Regions from separate parts of the Streptomyces sp. DSM 42067 genome, predicted to be linked through region 1. Evidence: riboswitches for the same ligand, from Rfam matches in the RefSeq annotation. Region 1 holds a riboswitch; each other region holds the start of a gene.
What was found. Region 1 has a riboswitch for S-adenosylmethionine ahead of ACSMXV_RS13165 (aminotransferase class V-fold PLP-dependent enzyme). Riboswitches for the same ligand answer to the same signal wherever they lie in the genome.
Positions count from the first base shown of each region.

Region 2: another riboswitch for S-adenosylmethionine. It lies ahead of thrC (threonine synthase); the one in region 1 lies ahead of ACSMXV_RS13165 (aminotransferase class V-fold PLP-dependent enzyme).
Region 3: another riboswitch for S-adenosylmethionine. It lies ahead of ACSMXV_RS05190 (amino acid ABC transporter permease); the one in region 1 lies ahead of ACSMXV_RS13165 (aminotransferase class V-fold PLP-dependent enzyme).

Region 1 covers NZ_CM147706.1:2,814,255-2,821,174, reverse strand. Annotated here, with positions in the region: gene qcrB (cytochrome bc1 complex cytochrome b subunit) at 1-611, shown strand, start outside; gene trpD (anthranilate phosphoribosyltransferase) at 842-1,903, shown strand; SAM riboswitch class IV at 2,391-2,507, shown strand; gene ACSMXV_RS13165 (aminotransferase class V-fold PLP-dependent enzyme) at 2,682-4,061, shown strand; gene ACSMXV_RS13160 (glycerate kinase family protein) at 4,016-5,227, opposite strand; gene ACSMXV_RS13155 (SLC13 family permease) at 5,246-6,658, opposite strand; gene ACSMXV_RS13150 (response regulator transcription factor) at 6,740-6,920, opposite strand, start outside.
Region 2 covers NZ_CM147706.1:4,396,061-4,402,980, reverse strand. Annotated here, with positions in the region: gene otsB (trehalose-phosphatase) at 1-225, shown strand, start outside; gene ACSMXV_RS20190 (alpha,alpha-trehalose-phosphate synthase (UDP-forming)) at 363-1,775, opposite strand; gene ACSMXV_RS20185 (glucosyl-3-phosphoglycerate synthase) at 1,995-2,969, opposite strand; SAM riboswitch class I at 3,164-3,321, shown strand; gene thrC (threonine synthase) at 3,339-4,643, shown strand; gene ACSMXV_RS20175 (ubiquitin-like small modifier protein 1) at 4,744-5,019, shown strand; gene ACSMXV_RS20170 (cold-shock protein) at 5,519-5,722, shown strand; gene groL (chaperonin GroEL) at 6,020-6,920, shown strand, end outside.
Region 3 covers NZ_CM147706.1:1,076,923-1,083,842, reverse strand. Annotated here, with positions in the region: gene ACSMXV_RS05205 (amino acid ABC transporter ATP-binding protein) at 1-57, shown strand, start outside; gene ACSMXV_RS05200 (hypothetical protein) at 126-1,592, opposite strand; gene ACSMXV_RS05195 (putative leader peptide) at 1,832-1,954, opposite strand; SAM riboswitch class IV at 2,233-2,344, shown strand; gene ACSMXV_RS05190 (amino acid ABC transporter permease) at 2,702-3,793, shown strand; gene ACSMXV_RS05185 (amino acid ABC transporter ATP-binding protein) at 3,790-4,626, shown strand; gene ACSMXV_RS05180 (transporter substrate-binding domain-containing protein) at 4,690-5,712, shown strand; gene ACSMXV_RS05175 (GNAT family N-acetyltransferase) at 5,738-6,499, shown strand; gene ACSMXV_RS05170 (putative leader peptide) at 6,567-6,791, shown strand; gene ACSMXV_RS05165 (LLM class flavin-dependent oxidoreductase) at 6,864-6,920, shown strand, end outside.

The DNA of each region.
Region 1 (6,920 bases):
TGATGATCTTCCCGCTGGTTCTGGTCGCGATCGCGGTCTACCCGTTCATCGAGTCCTGGGTCACCGGCGACAAGCGCGAGCACCACATCCTGGACCGCCCGCGCAACGCCCCGACCCGTACGGGCGTCGGTGTCGCGTGGATCACCTGGTACGTGGTCATGCTGATCGGTGGTGGCAACGACCTGTTCGCCACGCACTTCCACCTGTCGATCAATGCCGTCACCTGGTTCGTCCGGATCGCGTTCTTCGTCGCACCGGTCATCGCGTTCATCGTCACCAAGCGGATCTGCCTCGGCCTGCAGCGCCGCGACCGGGACAAGGTGCTGCACGGACGCGAGTCCGGCATCATCAAGCGCCTGCCGCACGGTGAGTTCATCGAGATCCACGAGCCGCTCAGCCAGGAGCAGCTGCACACGCTCACGGCGCACGAGCAGTACGAGCCGGTCGAGATCGGCCCGAAGGTCGACGAGCACGGCGTGGAGCGCAAGATCCCGGCCTCGGAGAAGCTGCGCGCCAAGCTCTCGAAGAACTACTACGGCGAGGGCCACCAGATCCCCAAGCCCACCGCCGATGAGTTCAAGGAGATCACGAGCGGCCACGGCCACCACTGATCACCGAGCCCTGGCCTGAAGGTCGCCACGGCTGGGGTCAGCGTCAGCTGGGGAAGAGCCCCGTCCATTGCTTGGACGGGGCTCTTTGCCGTGCCCGGGCCTGGATAGGGTGGGTCCCATCCGTATACGAGACCCGGGGCGGGGCCTCGTACGGGGCCTGTGCGGTATCTCCGCCGGGATCTCCGTGTACGAGCGCCGTCCGCGTCCGGGAAAGAACCCAGGAGCGGCATATGAGCGCTGTGACCCCCGCAGGAGGCGACACCGCGGCGGGCCGTTCCTGGCCCGAGGTACTGAGTGCCCTGCTCGGCGGGCAGGACCTGAGCGCCGGTGACACGGCGTGGGCGATGGACCGCATCATGAGCGGCGAGGCCTCGGACGCCCAGATCGCGGGCTTCATGGTGGCGCTGCGGGCCAAGGGAGAGACCGTCGAGGAGATCACCGGTCTCGTCGAGGCGATGTACGCGCACGCGCAGCCGCTCGACATTCCCGGGCCGGCCGTCGACATCGTCGGTACGGGCGGCGACCGCGCCAGGACGGTCAACATCTCGACGATGTCGTCCATCGTGATCGCGGGGGCCGGGGCGAAGGTCGTCAAGCACGGCAACCGGGCGGCGTCCTCGGCCAGCGGGTCGTCCGACGTTCTGGAGAAGCTCGGCATCAACCTGGACCTGTCACCCGAGCGTGTGGCGCAGGTGGTGGAGGAGGCCGGGATCACCTTCTGCTTCGCGGCCAAGTTCCACCCCGCGATGCGGTTCGTCGGTGCGGTCCGGCGGGATCTGGGGATCGCGACCTCGTTCAACATCCTCGGCCCCCTCACCAACCCCGCCCGGGTCACCGCCTCCGCGATCGGCTGCTTCGACACCCGGATGGCGGGGCTCATGGCCGGGGTACTGGCCGAGCGGGGCTCGTCCGCGCTGGTGTTCCGCGGAGACGACGGGCTCGACGAGCTGACGACGACCTCCACCTCGCGGGTGTGGATCGTGCGGGACGGGGCGGTGCGCGAGGAGAGCTTCGATCCACGGGACGTCGGGATCGAGCTGGTACCGGTGGAGGCGCTGCGGGGCGCTGACGCGTCCTACAACGCGGACGTGGCCCGTCGGCTGCTGGCCGGCGAGACCGGGCCCGTACGGGACGCCGTGCTGCTCAACTCGGCGGCGGCCCTGGTGGCCCTCTCGCCGGGCGAGGGATCGCTGGCCGAGCAGATCGGTGCCGGGATGGAGAGGGCCGCGGAGTCGATCGACTCGGGGGCGGCTCGGCGGGTGCTGGAGCGGTGGGTGGCTGCGAGCAACTAGCCGTTGGGGCGGGCGGGGGTTGGGTACCCCCTGGCCTGCGGCCGGCCGGATGGTTCGCCAACTGCCGGTGGAGGCTGGGCGTGCGTGGCGGCTTTCCGCCCGTGGGTGGTTCGCCACCTGACGGTGGGTGGGTCGGGGCCGCGCCGGGGTGTACGTCCTCGGTCTGGCGCCGAGCCGTACGTCGTTGGACGGCACCGTAGGTTTGCGCCAGCCGCTGCGGGCGCACACCCCGCCACGTCCCCTTCCGCACGTATGCGGCGCTCGGCCGGCGGCCGGTTCCGCCCTTGCGGCGGGGATGGGTGGACAGGCGCGCCGCTCCAGTTGTGGGCAGGCGTTCCGCAGGGCGGAACGGGTGGGCACAACCCACGACGGCGGGTGCCCTCGCGTCGGACCTGTGCGCAGCATCGGGTGCCGTACGGCGGTGCAACCGCGTCCGCGATGCGGACAGTGGTTGCACCGGCGCGATCATCTGGCATAGTTCTCAACAGGTCATGAGTGACAGCGAACAGGCCCCGGCCCGCTGTCCGGCAACCCTCCGTCCGTGGCGGGGTGCCCCGGGTGAAGACCAGGCCGCAGGCAGCGAGGTCTGCGGCAAGCGCGGACCCCTTGTTCGGTTCCTGGGGTCCTGGTCCTCGAGGAGCTGTCTCGTGAGCAAGCGAATGCGATAGGGCGTCAAGCCCCTTCTCGCACACCCCTTTTCATCTTTCACCCTTTTCTGCGCTTGAGCTGTCATGCCTGCTCGCGCAGTCATTTCGCTTATCTCTCACGGGAGTTCGCCATGCCTGTCTCCACCGCTGCCGCCGACCAGTCCGTTTGCCGTGACATTTCCGGGGCCCTGCCCGTTCTGGGGCGCGATGTCCTCGTCCCGCTCGTCACCGGCGGCGAGGTCACGTACGCCGCCCTCGACTACGCCGCGAGCGCTCCGGCGCTGCAGCGGGTCTGGGACGACGTGGCCGCGTACGCGCCGTACTACGGCAGCGTGCACCGCGGCGCCGGGTATCTGTCGCAGCTGTCCACGGAGCTCTTCGAGAACGCGCGTCACGCCGTCGCCGAGTTCCTCGGCTGCCGTGATGGCGACCAGGTGGTCTTCACCCGGTCGACCACCGATTCGCTCAATCTGCTGGCCGCCGCCTTGCCTGCAGGGTGCGAGGTGTTCGTCTTCGAGACCGAGCACCACGCGTCCCTGCTGCCGTGGCGCGAGGCGCGGGTGACGTATCTCGACGCCCCCCGTACGCCGGAAGAAGCCGTGCGGGCGCTGGAGCGGGCCCTTGCCGACCGGGACCCCTACGGGCCGGCGCTGGTCTGCGTCACCGGGGCGTCCAATGTGACCGGTGAGCTGTGGCCCGTACGGGAGCTGGCCGCCGCCGCGCACTCTCACGGCGCGCGGATCGTGCTGGACGCCGCCCAGCTCGCCCCGCACCACCCCGTGTCCGTACGGGAGTTGGACGTCGACTGGGTCGCCTTCTCCGGTCACAAGCTGTACGCACCGTTCGGATCGGGCGTGCTCGCCGGGCGCGGCGACTGGCTGCAGGACGCCGAGCCGTACCTCGCGGGCGGCGGCGCCAGCCGCAAGGTCGCGCGGCGCGCGGACGGGGGTGTGGACGTGGAGTGGCACACCACCGCCGCGCGTCACGAGGCCGGTTCTCCCAATGTGATCGGCGCCTATGCGATCGCGTCGGCGTGCAAGGCGCTCACCGAGGCCGGATTCGACACCCTCGTCGCGCGGGAGCAGCAGCTGGTCTCGGCCGTGCGGGCGGGCCTGGCCGAGGTGCCCGAGGTGCGGGTTCTCTCGCTGTTCGGCGACGATGCGCCGCGTGTGGGTGTTCTTTCGTTCGTCGTCGACGGGTGGAACAGCTCCCACTTCGCGGCCGCGCTGTCCGCGGAGTACGGCATCGGCGTACGCGACGGGCTGTTCTGCGCCCACCCGCTCGTGCGCACCCTGCTCGGCACCGAGCCGCAGACGCAGGGCGAATGCGGTGCCCCCGAGGCCGCGCCCGGCGAGAAGTCGCTCAACGCCATCCGCGTGAGCTTCGGCGCGGGCACGCCGGACGAGCACGTCGAGCGATTCGTACGGGCGGTGAAGGAGCTCGTCCGGGACGGCGCCAAGTGGAACTACCGCACCGAGGACGGGCGCTGCGTCCCTGACACCTCCGCCTGAGGCAGAGGGTCCGGGCGGTACGGCAGCCGGGCGCCCAGAAGGATCATGCGCAGGGCGCGCTCCGTCGCGTCGGTGAGGAACTCGCCGCCGCGGCCGAGCGCCTCGTGCAGGGAGACCGGCGCGGGCAGGATCGCGCTGTACGCGTCCACGCCCGAGGCCCGCACCCGGTGCGCCCCCTCACCGATCGTGCCGGCCAGGACGAGGACCGGGCGCCCGAACCGCTTGGCCCGCCGTGCCACTTCGGCGGGGACCTTGCCGCGTGGGGTCTGGTGGTCCAGCGCCCCCTCGGCCGTGATGACGAGGTCGGCGCGGGCCAGCCGGGCGTCCAGGTCGAGGTGGTCGAGGAGGACGTCGAAGCGGGGGAGGAGGCGGGCGCCGACCGCTGCGAGACCGGCGCCCAGGCCGCCGGACGCGCCCGTGCCGGGGCCGCGGTAGAGGTCCGTGCGCACGTCGAGGTCGCGGGTGAGGACGTCCGCCCAGCGCTCCAGCGCGGCTGAGAGCTCCTCCACCTGCGCGGGCGTCGCGCCCTTCTGCGGGCCGAAGACGCGGGCGACGCCGCGCTCGCCGCACAGCACGTTGAACGGGTTACAGGCGACCAGCAGTTCGGCGTCGTGCAGGCGCGGGTCCAGGCGCGACGGGTCGATGCGGTGGAGACGGGACAACGCACGTCCTCCCGGGGGCAGTTCCCAGCCGTTCGCGTCCAGCAGCCGGGCGCCCAGCGCCTGGAGGGCTCCCGCGCCCCCGTCGGACGTACCCGAATCGCCGCAGCCGACGAGGACCCGGCGTGCTCCCGCGTCCAGCGCGGCGCGGATCAGCTCGCCGACCCCGTAGGTCGTGGTGGTGCCCGGGTCGCGCAGGCCGCGCGGGACGAGGGACAGGCCCGCGACCGCCGCCATCTCCACGACGGCTGTGTGTGCGTCGAGGAGCGCGAAGTGCGTGCCGACCGGCTCACCGACCGGGCCCGTCGCGGGCAGTGCGACAAGCCGGCCGGCACGGGCCGCGGCGAGTGCGGCGGCCGTGCCCTCGCCGCCGTCCACCAGCGGGATGAGATCGACCTCGGCGCCGGGGACGACACGGCGTACGCCCGCCGCGATGGCCTCGGCGGCGTCACGCGCGGACAGGGACTCCTTGAAGCCGCTGGGCGCGACGGCGATACGGGTCAGCATGGGGGCTCCTTGGGGTGGTCAGCGGACGGGGACGCCGAGCAGCGGCCAGACGGCCAGGGCGAAGAGCAGGACGAGCGCGGCGGTGAGCGGGGCCAGCACTGCGGACAGGCGCAGCAGGTCGCGCGGGGTGTACGTGGGCGTACCGGGTATGTCGGCGAACAGCGCCACCGGTTTCGCCGACGCCGGGAGCGTGTGGCAGAAGCCTGCTGCCGCGGTGGAGGCCAGGGCGGCCGCGACCGGGTTGACTCCGGCTGCGGCCGCTGCGGCGACGACCAGCGGTACCAGTACGGACGAGCGCGCCGAGCGGGACTGCAGGACCAGATGCGCCGCGGTGCTGACGGCTACGACAACCGCCAGGAAGAGCCAGGGCGACACATCGAGGGGAACCCCGGCCACCAGCCATTTCGCCGCCCCCGAATCAGCGAGCGCCACGCCCATCGCCATCGTCGCCGCCATGAAGAGCAGCAGCGACCAGGGCACGGTCTTCAGGGCGTCCTTCAGGCGTACGGTGCCGAGCGCCGGAGAGGCCGCGACGACCGCTCCGATCAGGGCCACGACAGCGGGCGGCACCTGGTGCAGCGGCTCGCTGCACCACAGGGCGACGACCGTGCCGAGCAGCACGAGACAGCGCGTCTCCGCGGGCGCCCAGGGACCGGTGACCGGGTCGTCGCTGTGCTCCTGGATCTGTTCGGCGGTGATTCGGACAGGGACGCGACGGTCGGCGCGCCGGGTCGTCGTCAACAGCACGGCTTCCGCCGCCAGATGGGATGAGGCGACCGCCAACGGCAGTCCGAGCAGCAGCCACTGCGTGAAGCCGATCCGCTCCCCTGTCGCCTCCCACAGCACCGACACGGTGATCAGATGCGCTCCCGCACCGATCAGCGTCGCGACCGCGGACAGCAGGATCACCGTCGGGAACAGCAACGCCAGCATCACGACCAGGCGTTTGCGGTCGCCCAGCGCCTTGGCGAGGGCGAGGAAGACGGGCAGCGCGAGCGCGGCCCGGCCCGAAGTCGCAGGCACCGCGAAGGCGGTGACGACCAGCGCCGCGGTGGTCAGATGCACCAACTGCCGTACGCTGCGGGCACCTCCGACGAGAAAGGCCGCCGCGCGTCCCGCGAGTCCACTGCGCGCCACGGCCGAGGCGAGCACGAAGGCGCAGATCAGCAGCCACACCGTCGCGTCGCCGAGGGTCCCGAAGAGCGTCTCGCTGCTGATCACGCCGGTGGCGGTGAGTGCCAGTCCCGCGCCCAGCGCGATGTACGTGTCGTCGACCGTCGTGCCGATCCAGGCGCAGGTCGCGAGGGCGAAGACGGCGAGCGTCAGACGGGCGTCACCGCTGAGCCCGGGGAAGTTGCCGGGCACCAGCAGCAGTGCGCAGAGGGACAGCGCGACGCACAGTGTCGCGGTGTTCCGCAGGTTCAGGGTCACGCCATCGAGCGTTCACGTATGGGGTGAGTCCTCGATGAGCCGTACATGAAGGGAATTTCATGACACGCGTCAGATCGGCGGTCAGACCGCCAGCCGGTACCCCATCCCGCGTACCGTCTCCACCTGCTGCGCCCCCAGTTTCTTGCGCAGCGCCCGCACATACACATCCACGATGTTGGAGCCCGGGTCGAAGTCGTATCCCCACACGTGCGACAGGATCTGCTCGCGCGAGAGCACCTGCCCAGGGTGGCGCAGGAAAAGC
Region 2 (6,920 bases), 1.6 Mb from region 1:
GTACGGGAGGTGGGGGCCGGGGCCGTGTTGTACTGCGGGGACGATCTCGGGGATCTTCCCGCGTTCGGGGCCGTGGAGAAGCTGCGGGGGGAAGGGGTGCCGGGGTTGCTCGTGTGCAGCGGCAGCTCTGAGGTTCCCGAGCTGGCCGGGCGGGCCGATGTGGTGGTGGACGGACCGTCGGGGGTTGCGCGGTTCCTTGCGGCGCTTGCTGCCCGACTGGGGTGACCTCGTTGTCCGGGCACCCTGCGTCGGGGGTGCCCGGGTGTACGACGGGGTTGCCGCCGTCGGCGGGTTCCGCTGTGCCCACCCGTTCCGCCCCTAGCGGAACGCATGCCCACAGCGGGGTAGCGGCGGGAGAGGCGTCAGTCCAGTGCGTGCAGCTGGTCCAGGAACCACTGGGTCGGGGGCAGGGCCGTCGCGGACGCCGCAAGGCGCTTCGCTCGTTCGATGCGGTCGCCGTCGGGGAGGGTGAGCGCCTCGTGGAGCGCCTGGGCCGTGCCCGACACGTCGTACGGGTTCACCGTGATCGCGTCCTCGCCCAACTCCTCGTACGCGCCGGCCTCCCGTGACAGGACCAGGGCGCTCCCCTCGTCGGAGACGACCGGGACCTCCTTGGCGACCAGGTTCATGCCGTCCCGGATGGGGTTGACCAGTGCGACGTCGGCGATCCGGTAAGCGGCAAGGGAGCGGGCGAAGTCGTCCTTGAGGTGCAGCTGGACGGGGGTCCAGCCGGGCGTGCCGTACTGCTCGTTGATCTCCTCACTGAGCCGGCGCACCTCGGTCATGTAGTCCCGGTAGACCGCGAGATCCTGCCGCGAGGGGTAGGCCATGGCGATGTGGACGACCTGCTCGCGCCACTCGGGGTGGTCCTCGAGGAGCTGCCGGAAGGCCAGAAGGCCGCGGACGATGTTCTTCGACAGTTCGGTGCGGTCGACCCGGACGATGGTCTTGCGGCCCGGACCGACCTGGCCGCGCAGGACGGCGATGCGCTCCTCGACGTCCTCCTGGCGCGACCGCTCCCGCAGGAAGTCCGCGTCCGCGCCGAGCCCGTGAACCCCGATCCGGGTGTCGGCCAGGGCGTCCGGGCCCAGCAGTTCCATACAGCAGGTGGTGAACGCGTTCGCCCAGCGCCAGGTCAGGAACGCCGCGCGGTCGGCGCCGAGGATGCCTCGCAGCACCTCTCGCGCGATGTCGTCGGGCAGCATCCGGAAGTAGTCGACGGGCGCCCACGGCGTGTGCGAGAAGTGCCCGATCCTGAGGTCGGGGCGCAACTCGCGGAGCATGCCCGGCACCAGTACCAGGTGGTAGTCCTGCACCAGCACGGCCGCGCCCTGCCCGGCCTCGTCCGCCAGCGCCTCGGCGAAGGCCCGGTTGTACGCCTCGTAGGAGGCCCACTGCGCCCGGAACTCCGCGCCGAAGGCGGGCTCCAGCGGCGTCTGGTACAGCATGTGGTGCACGAACCACAGCACCGAGTTCGCGATGCCGTTGTACGCGTCGTCGTACACGTCCGGCGCGATCCCCAGCATGCGCACGTGCTGTCCGCCCGTGTCGGCCGGGTCCAGCGTGCCGCCCGTGCGGCGTACGGCCTCGCGGTCGCCGTCGCCCAGAGCGGCGCACACCCATACGGCGCCGGCGTCCGGGCCGATCGCCGACAGACCCGAGACGAGACCGCCACCGCCGCGCCTGGCGGTGAGCGAGCCGTCCTCCTCCAGCGTGTAGGAGACCGGGCCGCGATTGGACGCGACGAGGATCTGAGCACCCTGAGTGGAAGCCATACGCCCAAACTTAGCCCGGCCCGGAAACGCTCAAACGTACGGGCGACTCGGCTGGACCCATGGCCGTATACGGTCGCCGCGACGGGTTACACCGCGGTCACACGGGGCGACCGCGCGCCGGGGTATCGGCAGCAGCGCACCGAGACCCCCCGATCAAGGCGTCTCACCCTTCCGGCCCGGGCGGCGAGAGGCCGCACCACCCAGATGTTCATGCCGCGGTTACGCCGCGCGCCGCTCCGCGTACTCCGCGATCTCCGCCATCGGAGGACGCTCCTCCGTGTCCACCGAGTACGTACGCGGTTCGAATCCGCCGGCGCCGCGCTCGAACTGGGTGAGGACGGGCCGTACGAGATGGCCGCGGGCCAGGCGCAGCTGCGCCGTGCGGTAGATCGCGGCCGCCATCCGGCCCAGCGCCTGCCCGTCCTGGTGCCGGTGCTTGCGCACGCCGACATCGACCTGCGCCAGCGCGTCCAGGCCCACGAGGTGCAGGGCGTCGACGAGCATGCCCAGCTCGACGCCGTATCCGACGGGGAACGGCAGCTGTTCGAGCAGGGACCTGCGCGCCGCGTACTCGCCGCCCAGCGGCTGGACGAACCCTGCCAGCTGCGGCCAGTGCATGTTCAGCAGCGGTCGGGCCATCAGCTCGGTGACCCTGCCGCCCTGCGCGCCACCTGCGCGACTCCCCTCACCTGCGAGCTCGGCGCCCAGCGGGCGGTCGTACATCGCCTTGACCAGGTCCACGCCGGGCTCGGTGAGCAGCGGGCCCACGATGCCCGAGACGAAGTCCGCGGAGAACTCCTTCAGGTCCGCGTCGACGAAGGCCACGATGTCGCCGCTGGTCACGAGCAGCGAACGCCACAGGACCTCGCCCTTGCCGGGGAGCGCGGGTATGCGCGGGAGGATCTCGTCGCGGTGGACGACACGGGCGCCGGCGGCCGTGGCGACCTCCGCCGTACGGTCCGTCGAACCGGAATCGATCACGACGAGCTCATCGACGAGGGGCACGGCCCGGGTCATCAACTCGCGGCGGATCACCGCGACGATCTCGCCGACCGTCTTCTCCTCGTTGAGGGCGGGCAGCACGACGCTCACCGACTGCCCTGTGGCGCGCTTCGCCGCGATCAGCTGACGGAGCGGACGGTCGGTCACCGACCAGGAGCGCGTGCTCAGCCAGCGCTCGACTTCATCCAGCACGTTCTGGTGCCCCCTTACTGGGACCACCGGGGCCCGTCACTGGGACGGCCCCCTGTGATCCATCTCGCGGTTCGGACGACTAGCTCAACTGTCCTGGCCTTCGGTTACAGTCTTGAACAACGCGGATGACCATCGCATGTCGGGGGTCATGGCGCGAACAAACGCTCCGGGACCCGCACGGCCCGGCGCCATACCGCTCATCCAGAGGGGCAGAGGGATACGGCCCGTTGAAGCCCCGGCAACCCTCCAGCCGGTTCTCGTATCGATCACTGTTGATCATTTCCGCGAGGCCCCGGCTAGGGAAGGTGCCAAATCCGTCTCGCGGCGAAGTGCGCCGCGAGGAAGATGAGGAGAAAGGGCCTCGCCTCCATGGCTGCGCAGACTGTTGCCACCAACGACACCACCGCCGTCGACAACGCCGACGCCGTAGACCTCGGCCCCGCCTCGGCCCTGTCCTGTCGCGAATGCGGCGAGCGCTTCCCGCTCGGCCCGATCTTCGCCTGCGAGATCTGTTTCGGCCCGCTCGAAGTCGCATACGACCTCCCGACCGGTGACCCCGAGGCCCTGCGCAAGCAGATCGAGGCCGGCCCCGACAACCTGTGGCGGTACGCACCGCTGCTGCCCGTCCCCGCGGACGTGGCCACCAAGCCGAACCTGAACCCCGGCTGGACCAAGCTCGTCAAGGCCGACAACCTCGCCCGTGAACTCGGCGTCACCGGCGGCCTGTTCATCAAGGACGACTCCGGCAACCCGACGCACTCCTTCAAGGACCGCGTCGTCGCCCAGGCCATCGAGGCCGCCCGCGCCTTCGGCTTCACCACGCTCTCCTGCTCCTCGACGGGCAACCTGGCCGGCGCCGTCGGCGCCGCCGCAGCCCGCGCCGGCTTCCGCTCCTGCGTGTTCATCCCGCACGACCTCGAGCAGGGCAAGGTCGTCATGGCCGCGGTCTACGGCGGCGAGCTGGTCGGCATCGAGGGCACCTACGACGACGTCAACCGCTTCTGCTCCGAGCTCATCGGAGACCCGCTGGGCGAGGGCTGGGGCTTCGTCAACGTCAACCTCCGGCCGTACTACGGCGAGGGCTCCAAGACCCTCGCGTACGAGATCTGCGAGCAGCTCGGCTGGCAGATCCCGGACCAGCTGGTGATCCCGATCGCCTCAGGATCGCAGCTCACGAAGATCGACAAGGGTCTGCAGGAGCTGATCAAGCTCGGCCTCGTCGAGGACAAGCCGTACAAGATCTTCGGCGCTCAGGCGGAGGGCTGCTCCCCGGTGTCGACGGCCTTCAAGGCCGGCCACGACGTCGTGAAGCCGCAGAAGCCGGACACCATCGCCAAGTCCCTCGCCATCGGCAACCCGGCCGACGGACCCTACGTCCTGGACATCGCCCGCCGCACCGGCGGCGCCGTCGAGGACGTGAACGACGAGCAGATCGTCGACGCGATCAAGCTGCTGGCCCGTACGGAGGGCATCTTCGCCGAGACGGCGGGCGGCGTGACCGTCGGCGTCACGCGCAAGCTGATCGAGAACGGCGTCCTGGACCCGTCGCTGACCACGGTCGTCCTCAACACGGGCGACGGCCTCAAGACGCTGGACGCCGTCGCGCCGACCACGGGCCCGACCGCGACGATCCGCCCGAACCTCGACGCCTTCCGCGAGGCCGGCCTGGCCTGAAGGCAGCAGGCGATGGGGGAGGGTGGGCACAACCGACCACCGGCCTGCGCCTGATCAGCTCCCGTATCCACAACCCGCTCTCCCACCGAAGGTGAACCGCATGAGCGTCAACGTCCGCATCCCGACGATCCTCCGCACCTACACGGGCGGCCAGGCCGAGGTCACGGCGGAGGGCGCGACCCTCGCCGAGGTCATCGAGTCCCTGGAGAAGAACCACCCGGGCATCGCCGCGCGCGTACTCGACGACCAGGGCAAGCTGCGCCGCTTCGTCAACGTGTACGTCAACGATGACGACGTCCGCTTCGAGGACGGCCTGGGGACCGCCACGCCGGACGGCGCCGGTGTCTCGATCATCCCGGCCGTCGCCGGAGGCTGACGATCGAGCACGGTGCGGGCGGCTGCTGAGCCGTACCACCCGTATGCCGGCCGCTCGTATGCCGGGCCCCCGTATGCCGGTTCGGCATATCGCACACTGCGTCACCAGAATTGCCCCCTCCGCGAGAGAAGCGGAGGGGGCAATTCTGCATGGTTGAGCGCGGTACAGTTGGGGAACTCGGTTCGCCGTTCTTGTCCGGTGCATATGACTTCACGCCCGGTGGCCGATGAGAAGTAGCCAAAGTGCACCATTCTTTTGCGCCTTACATTCCTTTTGCCGGGCCCGACTTGCCCTGAGTCCTGGCGGATCCTCCGCAAATTTCCGATCGTGCGTGCCCGGATTTCTCGTCCGATTGACCTGTTGCAGACGGCAGTTGGACAGATACATTCAGCCGCGGTCGACGCGTTCCGGCGCACACCCCCAACCGTTGGGGGGTGAGGTCTGACCCGGGTCCGCGAAGTGCGGTCCTGTGCAAGGGCCAGTAATAGGGGAGTTAGGCATGGCTCAGGGCACCGTCAAGTGGTTCAACGCGGAGAAGGGGTACGGCTTCATCGCGGTCGACGGTGGTGCGGATGTATTCGTCCACTACAGCGCGATTCAGATGGACGGCTACCGCACCCTTGAAGAGGGCCAGCGGGTCGAGTTCGAGATCTCGCAGGGTCAGAAGGGGCCGCAGGCGGATATGGTCCGTTTGGCCGGCTGAAGCGCCGACCGACTGCAGCGACGTTCGCGGAGGGCCCGTATCCCGGTGGGGGTACGGGCCCTCCGGTGTGCCCGCGGGCCCCCGGGGGGTGGCGCACCCCTACAGGCGCTTGCACTCGAGGGGGGCGAGTGCTAATCATTGGCGTTAGCACTCTGAAGGTGAGAGTGACAATGAAGGACCGGGTCGGTGAGGCCCGCAGGCCGGGTGGGGCAAGGAACCACGAGGCATGCAGGCCGTCCGTCGCGGGCGCCAGCGCGGTCCGGAGAAATCCACCCCAGTCCGGGAGGACCACTTCACATGGCCAAGATCATCGCGTTCGACGAGGAGGCACGGCGCGGTCTCGAGCGCGGGATGAACCAGCTCGCCGACGCCGTCAAGGTCACCCTTGGCCCCAAGGGTCGCAACGTCGTCCTCGAGAAGAAGTGGGGCGCCCCCACGATCACCAACGATGGTGTGTCCATCGCCAAGGAGATCGAGCTCGAGGACCCGTACGAGAAGATCGGCGCCGAGCTGGTCAAGGAGGTCGCGAAGAAGACGGACGACGTCGCCGGTGACGGTACGACGACCGCGACCGTCCTCGCCCAGGCGCTCGTCCGCGAGGGCCTGCGCAACGTCGCCGCCGGCGCCAACCCGATGGCCCTGAAGCGCGGTATCGAGAAGGCCGTCGAGGCCGTCTCCGCCGCTCTGCTCGAGCAGGCCAAGGACGTGGAGACCAAGGAGCAGATCGCTTCGACCGCCTCCATCTCCGCCGCCGACACCCAGATCGGCGAGCTCATCGCCGAGGCCATGGACAAGGTCGGCAAGGAAGGCGTCATCACCGTCGAGGAGTCCCAGACCTTCGGTCTGGAGCTCGAGCTCACCGAGGGTATGCGCTTCGACAAGGGCTACATCTCGGCGTACTTCGCCACCGACATGGAGCGTATGGAGGCCGTCCTCGACGACCCGTACATCCTGATCGCCAACTCCAAGATCTCTTCGGTCAAGGACCTGCTGCCGCTCCTCGAGAAGGTCATGCAGTCCGGCAAGCCGCTGCTGATCATCGCCGAGGACGTCGAGGGCGAGGCCCTGTCGACCCTGGTCGTCAACAAGATCCGCGGCACCTTCAAGTCCGTCGCCGTCAAGGCCCCGGGCTTCGGTGACCGCCGCAAGGCCATGCTCGGCGACATCGCCATCCTCACGGGCGGCGAGGTCATCTCCG
Region 3 (6,920 bases), 1.7 Mb from region 1:
GTCCTGGACGCTCCCCGTCATGAGCGCACCCGCGCCTTCCTCTCCAAGGTCCTGTGACATGGCGGCCCTCTGACCGCAGCTCAGAGGGCCCGGCGGCGCGCAGCCGCCGGGCCCTCAGGAGCCCGTCACTTGGTGGTGATCCGCAGAACGCCGGTCACCGTCCCCTGGTAGTAGACGCCGCCCGGTGCCGCCGTACCCGCCATCTGGAGCGAGTCGTACAGGGAGCCGACGCCGACCTGGAAGCTGCGGACGACCTTCCCGGTGTCCGGGTCGATCTCGGCGTAGCGGTACGGGTCGAGGAGGCTCGTGCCGTACGTGCCCGCGATGAGGGGATCCCGCAGGACGGTGTGCAGCTTGCCGTCCGCCAGGGACAGCTTGGGCACCGCCGCCGACCGCAGTGTGTTGTCCCACACCAGATCGCAGCCGGTGCCGTCGGCCCGCACGTCCACCCGGGTCAGACCGCCCTTGAAGTCCGCCGATGCGGGAACACTGTCCCCGGCGTCGGCCGGCACGGCCGGATACGGGTAGCCGTACGTACTGGCCACGAAGACGCTGCGGCCCGCGCCGATGGGGGAGTTCTCGCTGCCCGCGCCACCGGACACGAGCACCGGTGTCGAGCAGATCCGGCGGCCGGTCGCCGTCTCGTACACCTGGAGCTTCACCTGGCTGTCCGCGTTGTCCACGATGGCCACGTAGTCGGTGCCGTCACCCGGCCCGAAGAAGGTGGGCGTGGAGCCGCTGCCCCAGCTGAGCTGGCCCGGCTTGCGGGCCGAACCGCGGTCGTACTCCTGGCGCCAGGAGATGCGCGGGGTGCCGTCCGCGGTCGCGGTCAGTAGGTAGGTGGCCTGGGTGGTGGTGACGAGGGTGCCCTGGGGCGCGGTGGAGATGCTGTTCGCCACCTTCTCGCCGTCGGGCAGTCGCAGGGTGCGTACGGTGCCGGTGCGGTCGTCGGCGGTGCCCACCAGCCCGTTGCCGGTTGCGAACCACACCCGTCCCCGCCAGTCCGGGGACAGTCCGGTCACCGCGTCGTCCTCGGGTATCACTGAGGTCAGCGACAGACTCCTGTCGATCGTCAGCTTCCAGTCGCCGTCCGCGTCCTGGTGATGGCCGACCCGCAGCAGTGACCTGCTGCCGTCGATCACGACCAGCCGGTCCTCCTGATCGATGTACGCGTACACGCCGCCCAGCAACGAGCCCTTGGTCAGGGCGAGTTCGGCGATGGAGCTGCCGTCGTCCGGGTCGAGCAGATGGACCGTGGGGACCTGCCCGAAGATGGGCGTGCACAGCACCACCGGATAGCCGTCGGACCCGACGAGAACGGTCGGGCAGGCCGACGCCAGCGCCACCCGCTTCGAGGTGAGGGTGCCGGATCCCGGCCCGGCCAGCGGTGTGGTGTCGGAGGAGCCGGTGTCTCCGTGCATGGTGGCTGTGCCGTCCGGGCCGGCGTAGGGGTTGTGCGGGGGCACCGGCGTGAACACCGAGCCGGTGGCACTCGCGGGGGCCGCCGACGCGGCGACGGAGACCACCGCCGCGGTGAGGGCGGTCGCCAGCACTGTGCGCAGCCGGGAACGGGAGTGAAGGGCGGAGGACAACTGGTCTCCTGGAAGGGGAAGTCGGGATATGGCGGCATGGCGGCATGGCGGCATGGCGGCTCCGGGCAACGTCCCGTCCGACTGCCGTAAGGCACACTTGTCGGCAGAAGAGGAGAACTGTGGAAATTGCCCGGCGAATTACGTGCCGTGATGCGGTGCGGTGGCAAAAAGATCGCTCAGCCCACGACTGAGAATTACCTGGACAGTCGCGGGCAGTCACGCGGCGGGAAAAGGTCTGGTCAGGCGCGGGACTTGGACGTGCGCGCGGCGTCGACGCAGGCCATCCGGGGTCGACACAGGCTGGCGGACAGGCGAACCAAGTCGACATGGCGCCGCGCCGTCAGAAAGACTCCCGGATACATGCCGGGAAGAAAACCAAGAGATACGTGTCCCTGTCAAGCAGCTGGCGTGAGCGCCGCTCCATGACGAATCCGACGGCTGGCACGAGAAAGATATCTCATCCCGAATGGCGCCATTTCCTTGGAAGTTGGCCATTCGCGCTGTGTACCGCTGAGTCGGCCGCATCGGGCGGCCACCATGCCGGATGTGTCCCGGACGCGGCGACGACGCCGGGCCGTACGAAGCCGGTTGGCGCGCATTGACATTCCCGCCGCTGGCTGCCTACCTTACGGCGCAGAACGGTCATGAGTGTCAGCGACAAGCCCTGGCTCGCTGGCCGGCAACCCTCGCACCGCGGTGGGGTGCCCCAGGTGACGACCGGACCGGATCTTGGTTTTCGGTAAGCGCGAGGCCCCGCGGGGGCGGAACGGTAACGGTGACGGCGATGTACGCAGCTCCGGGGATGGCCGCATGGCGGCGCCACGGTCGCGTCACGACGTGTGCGAACCGTCCCGTCGATCTGCTCCGGGTCAACAGTGCACTGTGTTGCGTCTCTTGCCGCGCCCTCTGTCAGGGCTGACGGCTTTTCTCCATCCCGTCGAGGCTGACGGCTTTCTGAATCCCTGAGGTTCGCCGCCGTCGTCGGCGTTCTCTCTCCCGCCTCACCCCGTTCCGCCCGCTCCAGTGCGCTTCGTCCCTCAGAGCTGTTCCCGCTCTGCTGCGACCTCGTCGCCTGCGCGGCCGGGTGCCCGATTCTGCTGGAGTCCTCCATGAGTGAACCGCCCGGCTCTGCTGTGTCCTCCGGCTCAGCACCCCCTGCCCAGGCGATTCCCCGCCCCGAACCTTCCCCGGCCTCCCAGGCCGTGCCGGTTTCCGTACGCTCCCGAAAGCCGATCGAAGGACCCGACGAAGGCTCCAAGCGATCCGACAGCGACTCCGCACCGCGGCCGCTCTCGGCGCAACGAGTGCTTCCGCTCCGCCGCCCCGGACGGTGGATCGCCACCGCGGTCGTCCTCGTCCTGGTCGCCCAGATCGCCCACGGGCTGGTGACGAACCCCTTCTACCAGTGGGACCGCTTCGCGTACTGGTTCGTACGCCCGGTGATCCTCGACGGTCTGGTCATCACCCTCGAAGTGGCGGCCTACAGCGCCGTGTTGGGTCTCCTAGGCGGCATCCTGCTCGCCCTCGGCAGGCTCTCCAGGAGCCCGGTGCTGCGGGCGGTCAGCTGGGTCTACATCTGGCTGTTCCGCTCGGTGCCGCTGATCGTCGTTCTGCTGTTCCTGTACAACTTCAGTGCGCTGTACAAGACGTTGAGCATCGGCGTGCCGTTCGGGCCCGCCTTCTTCACCTTCGACGAGTCGCGGCTCGCCACCGACATCGTCGTGGCGGTCGTCGGACTGAGCCTCAACGAAGCCGCCTACGCGGCCGAGGTGGTGCGGGGCGGCATCCTGTCGGTCGACCAGGGTCAGCACGAGGCGGCATCGGCGCTCGGTCTGCCCAAGCGCTACCAGTTCGCCCGGATCGTCTTCCCGCAGGCCCTGCGGGCCATCACGCCGAACTACGTCAACCAGCTGATCGGCCTGATCAAGAGCACCTCGCTGGTCTTCTACGTCTCGCTCCTCGACCTGTTCGGCTCGGTGCAGAGCATGGGCAGCACCTATCCGGGCGACATCGTGCCGCTGCTGCTGGTCGCCACCATCTGGTACCTGATCCTCACCAGCATCGTCTCCGTCATCCAGTTCTACGTCGAGCGGTACTACTCGCGTGGTGCGGTGCGCACCCTCCCGCCGACTCCGTTGCAGAAGGTGCGGGCCGGCGTGCGCGATCTGCGGGCCCGCGTCCAGAGGGAGGCGGCGATATGACCACCACGGAGAGCACCACCGTCTCCCAGGCGCTGCCCGCCGCGGTCGAGGTCCACGACGTGCACAAGTGGTATGGCACCCACCGGGTTCTGGACGGCGTGGACCTGACCGTACGGCCCGGTGAGGTCACGGTGATCCTCGGACCGTCCGGCTCCGGCAAGTCCACCCTGCTTCGGGTGATCAACCACCTGGAGAAGCCCGAGATCGGCTACGTCAGCCTGAACGGCGAGCTGATCGGCGTACGCCGGCACGGTGAGCGCAGCGAGATGGGGATCCCCCCGGCCGAAGGCTGGGGGAGGCTCAAGGAGCTGAGCGAACGCGCGATCCTCGCCCAGCGCAGCCGGATCGGCTTCGTCTTCCAGAACTTCAACCTCTTCCCGCATCTGACCGTGCTGGACAACGTGGCCGCTGCTCCGGTGGCGACCGGTCTGCTGCGGAAGCCCGAGGCCCAGGAGCTGGCGCGCTCGCTGCTCACCCGGGTGGGTCTCGGCGACAAGACCGCCGCCTACCCGCGGCAGTTGTCGGGAGGCCAGCAGCAGCGGGTCGCCATCGCCCGCGCGCTCGCGCTGCGGCCAGGCGTCATCCTCTTCGACGAACCCACCTCCGCGCTGGACCCGGAACTGGTCGGCGAGGTGCTGGCCGTCATCAAGGACCTGGCCACCAGCGGCACCACCCTCGTCATCGTCACCCACGAGATCGGCTTCGCCCGCGAGGTCGCCGACCGGATCGTCTTCCTCGACGGCGGCCGGATCGTCGAGCAGGGGCCGCCGTCCGAGGTGCTGGACAACCCGCAACACGAGCGGACCAGGGAGTTCCTGAGCAAGGTGCTCTGACTTCCCCTTCGAAACTCCCCCCAAAGAAACCGCCACCTCCGCACACCGAGAACAAGGACGGCCATGCGTACCCTCCGCCTCCGTAACAGACTCATCCGCACTCTCACGGCAGGTACTGCCGTCGCCACCCTCGCCACCGGACTCGCCGCCTGCGGAGGCGACAGCGACGCCGCCACCGCCAAGGCCGACGCCCAGGGCACGGTCACCGTGGGCCGGCTGTCCAACGGAGCCGCCAAGGAGACCGAGCTCAAGGTCTCTGAGGTGAAGTCGATCAGCGCCGGGCTGCCCGAGTCCGTCCGCAAGAGCGGCAAGCTGGTGATCGGTGTCGGCGCCCTGCCCGACGGCTTCCCGCCCCTCGCGTACGTCGGCTCCGACCAGAAGACCCTCACCGGCGCGGAACCCGACTTCGGCCGCCTGGTCGCCGCGGTCCTCGGCCTGCAGCCGGAGCTGAAGAACTCGACGTGGGAGAACATGTTCGTCGGCATCGACAGCAGCAAGGTCGACGTCGCCTTCTCCAACATCACCGACACCGAGGAGCGCAAGAAGAAGTACGACTTCGCCTCCTACCGCAAGGACAACGTCGGCTTCGAGGTGCTGAAGGAGAGCACGTGGAACTTCGACGGCGACTACCAGAACCTCGCCGGGAAGACCGTCGCCGTCGACAACGGCACCAACCAGGAGAAGATCCTCCTCGAGTGGCAGTCCAAGCTGAAGGAGGAGGGCAAGCAGCTCACCGTCAAGCACTTCGCGAGCAAGAACAGCACCTACCTGGCGCTGACCGGCGGGAAGATCGACGCCTACTTCGCCGCCAACCCCGGTGTCGCGTACCACGTCACGCAGACCGCCAAGTCCCCGGACCCGACGCGCAGCGCGGGCACCTACTCCGGCGCCGGCGCCACGCTCCAGGGCCTGATCGCGGCGACCACGAAGAAGGACAGCGGAATAGCGAAGCCCGTCGCGGACGCTGTCAATTACCTGATCAAGAACGGTCAGTACGCGAAGTGGCTGGCAGCCTGGAACCTGTCCAACGAGGCCGTCAGCACCGCGGAGGTCAACCCGCCCGGGCTGCCCGAGAACAACTCCTGATCACGGACGGAGATCCCGAACCGACATGTCGACCAGTGTCCACGAGCCCCAGCCGCAGAGCCCAGCGGCTCCGCACATCCTGGACAATCCGGCCTGGGCCGCGCTGACCGGCCCGCACGCCCGGTTCGCCGAGCGCGTCGGCCGCGCCGCCCGCTACCCCGCGGACGTCTCACCGTTCACGGCCCTCGCCGATCCGGCGGACCCGCGTGCCTGGGACGACCTGGCCGCGCTGGTGGGTCCGGGAGGCGAGACGGCGGTCCCAGGAGTGACGGCGCCGCCCGACGGGTGGGAGCTCGTGGACGGGATCAAGGGTGTGCAGCTGGTCGACACGTCGCTGCGTGCCGAGTCCGCACCGGAAGCGGTGCGGCTCGGCCCGGCCGACGTACCGGAGATCCTGGAGCTGATCGCCCGGACCCAGCCGGGGCCCTTCCTGCCCCGCACCGTCGAACTCGGCACCTACCTCGGCATACGGCACGACGGCCGGCTGATCGCCATGGCCGGCGAGCGGCTGCGCCCGCCGGGCTGGACGGAGATCAGCGCGGTCTGCACCGATCCGGCGCACCGCGGCCGGGGCCTGGCCACCCGACTGGTCCGCGCGGTCGCGGCGGGCATCAGGGAACGCGGAGACACCCCGTTCCTGCACGCCTCGGCCGCGAACACGGGGGCGATCCGGCTCTACGAGTCGATCGGCTTCACGCTGCGCCGTTACACCGACTTCCTGCTGGTCCGTGCCCCGGGCGGCCGCCCGGCCGGCCCGGAAGGCAGCCGTGCTCCGTCGCACCCGTAACGCGTACGCCCCTGGATCGAGCAGGCGGAATAGGCGGCGTAGCCGAAGCGTTGTACGTCACGGCACCATGGTGCCGGTCGCCGGGTTTCCGCTCGCCGGACCCCGGTTGCGCATGGGCGATGTCGGCGCGGCGGCGGCCTCGGGCCCACGAGTCGGAAGGGCGGAGGTGACAGTCATGGCACCCCTGTCCCGGACGCGTGTCATGGTTCTCGCCCCGCGCCGCCGTGTCCGCCTGTACTCGCGGCCCCACATCGACCTTCAGCGCGTGGCCGGCGCGCTCTGTTGCTCCTGACCTGTTGTCTCGAAGCCGAACCTCCGATGTCGTTCGGCTCCCTCATACGGTCGATCAGGAAGGCACCTGCCCGTGTCCTCAGCTTCTTCGCTGCCCGCTTCACCCCCTCCTTCACCCCTTTCTTCCGCT